Regions from separate parts of the Arthrobacter sp. CAL618 genome, predicted to be linked through region 1. Evidence: predicted binding sites of a transcription regulator. Region 1 holds the regulator's gene; the other holds the start of a gene.
The links. Region 1 encodes LexA, which represses DNA repair genes until DNA is damaged. Its sites were predicted from a motif close to TCGAACANNTGTTCGA; they were not measured.
Positions count from the first base shown of each region.

Region 1 (3,410 bases):
TCACAGCCCGACGACGACGCACCCGCGACCATCAACATCGCGCCACTGTCCGTGGCCGGGAAGCTGCGGGAAGGCCTGTTCGCCGATCACACAGTGGTCCTGACCTCGGCAACGCTCGCCATCGGGGCCGAATTCGGTCCAGTCGCCGGTTCGCTCGGTCTCGCGGGCGCCTCGGCGCCGTCATGGACCGGCGTCGACGTCGGCAGCCCCTTCGACTACCCGAAGCAGGGCGTCCTGTATGTCGCGAAGGACCTTCCAAAGCCGGAGCGGGGCACCTCGCCTGAGCAGCTCGACGAACTGGAGGTCTTGCTGAAAGCATCGCGGGGTGGGGCGCTGGGACTTTTTTCCTCCCGCCGCGCGGCCGAAGACGCGGCCGAAGCACTGCGCCCTCGGGTCGACTTCGAAATCCTGTGCCAGGGCGAATCGTCAATGTCGGCGCTGGTCAAACAATTCTCGGATGAGCCGGACACGTGCCTCTTCGGCACCATGTCACTCTGGCAGGGCGTCGATGTGCCAGGCCGGTCGTGCCGGCTGGTGACCATCGACCGCATTCCCTTCCCGCGCCCTGACGACCCACTCATGACAGCTCGGACGAGAGCCGTAGCGAAAGCCGGTGGAAACGGTTTCATGAGTGTTTCGGCAACCCACGCGGCCGTCCGCCTCGCTCAGGGCGCCGGACGCCTCATCCGCGCAGCCGAAGACAAGGGGGTGGTGGCGATCCTCGATTCCAGGCTCGCCAACGCACGCTACGGATCATTCCTGCGTGCCGCGCTGCCGCCTTTTTGGTCCACCACCGATCGCACGACGGCGGTCGGCGTCCTGGAGCGGCTGGCAGGAAAACCCACGCCCGGGGGTTAGAGGGCGCGCATGACCGAGACGACCTTGCCCATAATCGTGGCGAGGTCTCCCAGGATCGGCTCGTACTGGGTGTTCTGGGGGAGCAGCCAGGTGTGACCGTCGCGCTGACGGAAAGTCTTCACAGTCGCCTCGTCGTCGAGGAGCGCGGCCACGATGTCACCGTTCTGTGCTTCCTGCTGGCGCCGGACCACTACCCAGTCACCGTCGCAAATGGCGGCGTCGATCATCGAATCGCCATAGACCCGCAACATGAAGAGATCGCCGTGGCCCACCAACTGGCGGGGTAGCGGCATGACATCTTCCACTACCTGGTCGGCCAGCACCGGGCCGCCGGCAGCGATCCGCCCCACCATCGGAACCATGGCTGCGTCGATCGCGCCGCCGACGTCCGGTGTCGTGCCCTGCCCCGATCCTTCTTCGCCGCTGTGCTGATCATGGTCGAGGGTCAGCGGAAGCAGGATCTCCATGGCGCGGGGGCGCTTCGGATCGCGCCTGAGATAGCCCATCCGCTCGAGCTGCGACAACTGATGGGTGACGCTCGAGAGACTGGCGAGCCCCACCGTGTCTCCGATCTCGCGCATGGAGGGCGGATACCCGTTGGTGCCGATGGCCCGCTGAATGGTCTCAAGGATCTTCTTCTGGCGGGGCGTCATGCCCTTGGGCACCTGGCGCCCACGCGGGCGGCCACGGGCTGGCAGGACGGCCGGGGCGGGGTCAGCCGGGGCAAGGTCGGAGGCCGGTTCATCCAGTGGTGCGTCGGACTCTTTCACGGTCGCTGTCCCTTCGATAAGAATCCATGTACCCCGGCAGATCCCTGGATTCCAGGGGCCGAGCTTATTTTGTCAGTGGCGGATGATGTGCTGGTTTCTGCTGGATCCCGAACCTTCATCCTTGCCCTAACGGTAAGGGAGTCAGGACACGTTTTCAAACATTTGTTCGATCGTGTCTCGACAAAGTTCGTCAATCAGTGCTAAAAATAAACAAGCAGTAATTCGAAGATAAGTTCGAACAAAACAGGAATCGCCGGTTTTAGCTCGAACACCGCCTTCAACCTTCAGGGTTGGTCCCGGGCTCATACCCCAGGACCGAATGGACTGATTCGAGAGTACAGAGAGGTGTATCCATGTCTGTCATCACCACACACCAGAATTTCCCCACCACCGAAAGCGACGCGACCAAGAGCGGCGCCACCAAGCTGCGGCTTACCCGCAGGGGCCGGCTCCTGTTGGTCGGATTGCCGATCGTGCTACTCGCGTCGGCCGTTCTGATGTTGTCAGGATTTTTCAACTCGCCTGCCAAGGCATCAGCTGAAGGCGGAGAGGTGACCGAGACCGTCAGTGTCAGCGTCGCAGCCGGCGAAACCATCTGGCAGCTGGCAACCGAGTTCGCTCCGGACCGCGATCCGCGCATCGTCGTCTCCGAGATCGTTGAACTGAACAGCCTGGGCACCTCAGTGCTGCAGGCAGGGCAGCAACTGGATGTCCCCACCAACCGGTAACTCCTCGACAGCCAGTGCTGCACCCCCAGAACCCTCCAACCCGGTCGGCCAGTATCGGCCACCGGGTGTGGAGCTTCTGCGAACGCGGTGAAGATCCTGATGAAGGGTGAAGGCCCGTCGATTCTGCACCTGCAGCACTCCACGCTTAACCTTGACAGGTGAGCGAACAGTTTGAGCGGTTGAGCCGGTTGCCCCTGCGTGAGGATCTGCGGGGCAAGCACCCCTACGGGGCACCCCAGTTGGATGTCCCCATCCTCCTAAACGTCAATGAGAATACCCATGGAGTGCCGGACGATGTCCGGCAGGCAATCGTTGATGCGGTGAGCCGGGAGGTCGGGGGGCTGAACCGTTACCCCGACCGTGAGTTCACCGAACTCCGGACCAATCTCGCACGCTACCTCGGCCACGGACTGACGCCCGAAAACCTGTGGGCCGCCAACGGATCCAACGAGGTACTGCAGCACCTGCTGCAGGCCTTCGGTGGCCCGGGTCGATCAGCCATCGGCTTCCCCCCGACCTACTCCATGTATCCGTTGCTGGCCAGCAGCACCGGCACCCGCTATATCGCAGGGCAGGGTAACGACAGGTTCGAGCTCAGCGCCGCCGACGCGGCCCGCGAAGTGCGCGAATCCGGCGCGAACCTCGTCTTCCTGTGCTCGCCGAACAACCCGACCGGCTCAGCGCTGGGCCTGGATGTGGTGGAAGCGGTTTATGAGGCGGGCAGCGACGCGCAGGCAATCGTGATCGTCGATGAGGCCTATGCCGAGTTCGCCCACGCAGGCACCGTCAGCGCCCTCAGCCTGCTGGCGGGCCGGGAACGTCTTGTGGTGTCACGCACCATGAGCAAGGCTTTCGCGATGGCCGGGACGAGGCTCGGTTACCTGGCGGCGGCCCCCGAGGTTGCTGACGCGCTGCGCCTGGTCCGGTTGCCGTACCACCTTTCGGCCATCACCCAGGCGGCAGCGAACGCGGCCCTGACCCACTCTGACCGATTGCTTGCCAACGTGGAAAACATCAAGGTGCAACGCGATCGGATAGTGACCAGTCTCCAACA
Region 1 covers NZ_ASZW01000189.1:7,607-11,016, forward strand. Annotated here, with positions in the region: partial or broken gene K728_RS23250 (ATP-dependent DNA helicase) at 1-858, shown strand, start outside; gene lexA (transcriptional repressor LexA) at 855-1,511, opposite strand; gene K728_RS0111440 (LysM peptidoglycan-binding domain-containing protein) at 1,982-2,356, shown strand; gene K728_RS0111445 (histidinol-phosphate transaminase) at 2,515-3,410, shown strand, end outside.

Region 2 (3,410 bases), on a different contig from region 1:
GCCAGAAGGAAGCATCGTCTGAGCTCCTGTCCTCGATCTGCACCGCGCTCGATGTTCCGTTGTCCCTCATGCTCCGCGAAGTCAGCGATCGTCTCGCCGAGGCAGAGGGCGTATCAGTCCCTGACACGGTGCCCCAGGAATTCGCCCGGGCGTTTGTCGACGACATCCCGGCCGACCTATCCGAGGATTTCAGCCGCGGACTGGCCGCAACGAACCGCTAACTCAGCGTCCACAGCGATTTGACTGAAGCCCGCCGGAACACTCCGGCGGGCTTCAGTTTGTTGTCAACAGCGTGTTATCAACAGTTTGTTGTCAATCACCAGTTGTCTTTGGTGTACGTCTCATTGAGTTGGGCAATCAGGGTCCCCAGGGTGGTGAGGTCCTTGACATCCCAGTCGTCCATCAGGTTGTGGAACGCTTCCTTACGGGCGGTCTGGGCGGCGACCAGCTGCTTCGAGCCGGCGGGGGTCAGGGTAATCGACTGGGCCCGGCCATCGAGCGGGTCGGCTTCCTTCTGGACCAGGCCGAGTTGTTCGAGCATCGCTATCTGCCGGCTGACCGATGGTTTGCCGACGCCGATACTCGCCGCAATGTCGGTCAGCCGCATGGCGCCCTCCCGCTGAAGGATCACCAGCAGGCCGTAGGCGGCCGGTTCCATGTCCGGGTGGACGCGCCGGGCCACCTTGTAGGAGTTCGATCGTGCCCTCCGCCACAGCATGCTCAGTTGTTGTTCCAATGCCTGGATGGCAGTGTCTACGGCGGGATCGGCTTCACGGTGCTCGGCTGTCATGTGCTTCATTCTATGGTTACGCACACAATCGCTCATCAACCGGCCCCGAAAGCGGGCCAGCAAGTCAGCGAACTCAGAGACAGTGAGAGGATTACATCATGCGCACCAGTGCCTTTTGGCGGCTTATGGATGACGAGTTCGGCGCGGGGTACTCCCGTACCCTGGCCCGAACGATCGTCCTCGCCGAACTCGGCGGCCGCACGCCCGAAGAGGCCCTGGGTGCCGGAATCAGCCCGCGCGATATCTGGGTCGCGGTGTGTGACCTCCAGGATGTCCCGTCGGAACGCCGGTTAGGCAAGGACATCACTCCCAAATAGTCGGGATGCGGCACCTGACACGCCGCCCAAGTTATTCGAATACTTGTTCGGATAGGACTATCATTTCTAACAGACGGCTGTCGTGGTTATCCACATACGCCGTGAAGCTTCTCAATTTGTCAGTGCCCCGGGCTACGGTCGAATTGAACACGAAAACGGCCGCAACGGCCATAACCAACCGAGGTGAAGAATGGCCGCACCAGCAGACCGCGAGAAAGCTCTCGAAGCAGCACTTGCGCAGATCGACAAGCAGTATGGCAAAGGCTCGGTGATGCGCCTGGGTGATGAGGTGCGCGCCCCCATCGAAACGATTTCGACCAGCTCCATCGCACTTGACGCTGCACTGGGCATAGGCGGGCTGCCCCGCGGCAGGGTCGTCGAAATCTACGGACCAGAGTCCTCGGGTAAGACCACGCTGGCACTGCACGCGGTCGCCAACGCGCAGCGCAACGGTGGCATCGCGGCATTCATTGATGCTGAACACGCACTCGACCCCGAATACGCGAAGCGGCTCGGCGTCGACACCGACGCGCTCCTGGTCTCCCAGCCGGACACCGGTGAGCAGGCGCTGGAAATCATGGACATGCTGATCGGGTCAGGATCGATCGATGTGATCGTCATTGACTCGGTGGCTGCGCTGGTGCCCCGCGCGGAAATCGAGGGTGACATGGGAGATAGCCATGTGGGCCTGCAGGCACGGCTGATGAGCCAGGCGCTCCGGAAGATCACCGGCCGTCTCGCCCAAAGCAAAACCACAGCTATTTTCATCAACCAGTTGCGCGAGAAGATCGGCGTGTTCTTCGGTAGCCCCGAGACCACTACGGGCGGCAAGGCGCTGAAGTTCTACGCCTCCATCCGCATCGATGTACGCCGGATTGAAACCCTCAAGGAGGGCGCTGTCCCGGTAGGAAACCGGACCCGCGCCAAGGTAGTCAAGAACAAGATGGCACCCCCCTTCAAACAAGCCGAATTCGACATCCTGTACGGCTATGGAATTTCCCGTGAGGGCGGGCTGATCGATGTTGGAGTCGAGAACGGTCTCGTGAAGAAATCGGGTGCCTGGTTCACCTACGACGGCGACCAGCTGGGCCAGGGTAAGGAAAACGCACGGAAGTTCCTGCTCGACAACCCCGACCTGACCGACGAACTGGAACGGCGCATCCGCGAGAAACTCGGTGTTGGATTGGCTGCTGAAGAGGCGGCGGTCGAGCCCAAGGCGAAGGCTGAGCCGAAACTGAAAGCGGTCAGCGGAGAGAACCGCTAGCCAGCCATGCCTTTCGGACAGAACAACGGTTCCCGCAGTGGATTGAATTCCAGGCGGAAATCCGGGGCCGGCTCCGACGGGACAACCGCTCATCGGACATCAGGCGGCTGGAACGCCGGTGAGCGGAAATCCGGGAGCGGGCGAAAGCCTCGTGGCCGGCAACCTGCTGGCGCCGGATCGGGTGCCATCGGCTCCTCCGGTTCGGCCTCGGAGGTGTCCGCTGGCAAGGATGCGGCGGGATCTGGCGGGGGAGCCCTCGCACCCGATGCAGACCCTTACGCGACGGCACGGTCCATCGTGTTGCGGCAGCTCACCCTCGCGCCCAAAAGCCGGCATCAGCTTGCCTCCAAACTAGCGGAGCGGGACGTGCCCGCAGAGGTGGCGGTGGCCGTCCTGGACCGCTTTGAAGAAGTCCAGCTGATCGACGATGCCGAGTTCGCGATGATGTGGGTGCGTAGCCGGGCAGCGACCCGATCCCTGGCCAGGAGCGCACTGAAACGCGAACTGGCTGAGAAAGGCATCCACGGCGAGATCGCCGAGGAGGCACTGTCCCAGGTGAGTGACGATGAGGAACGGGACGCTGCAGAACAGCTAGTGCGCCGAAAGCACCGCCCCGCCGCCACGGGTGCAGATCGTGCCACCCTCGACAAGGAAACGCGGCGGCTGGTGAGCATGCTCGGGCGCAAGGGATACAGCCCGTCGCTGGCGTTCGGTGTGGTGAAATCGGTGCTCGACGACGTCGCCGCCGGCGCAGCTGACGACGACGCAGAACCTGATTTCCTCTGACGAGGTCCGCCGGGCTCAGGTCAGTCACGCTCAGCCGTTATCCATTCGTTCCCTAAAACGGCCGGTTGAGGTCTGGCGGACCCAGAACACCGAACTGTAGGCTGAGCATCCTTATGATCGGGCTGGCGCGGGGAATGACTGCTGCACGGACGGGCGCTGGTGCAGCGTTGGCCGTGGTGCTGCTTGGCGCTTCCCTCCTCACCTCGATCGCCCCGGCTGCAGCCCAGGACTACCCAACCTGGGACGAGATCAA
Region 2 covers NZ_ASZW01000101.1:9,195-12,604, forward strand. Annotated here, with positions in the region: gene K728_RS0106650 (helix-turn-helix domain-containing protein) at 1-221, shown strand, start outside; gene K728_RS0106655 (MarR family winged helix-turn-helix transcriptional regulator) at 317-790, opposite strand; gene K728_RS0106660 (DUF3046 domain-containing protein) at 889-1,107, shown strand; gene recA (recombinase RecA) at 1,298-2,371, shown strand; gene K728_RS18650 (regulatory protein RecX) at 2,378-3,157, shown strand; partial or broken gene K728_RS0106675 (hypothetical protein) at 3,292-3,410, shown strand, end outside.
Region 2: recA (recombinase RecA) is a predicted target of LexA. The motif match lies at 1,143-1,158, and genes of this name have one in related genera.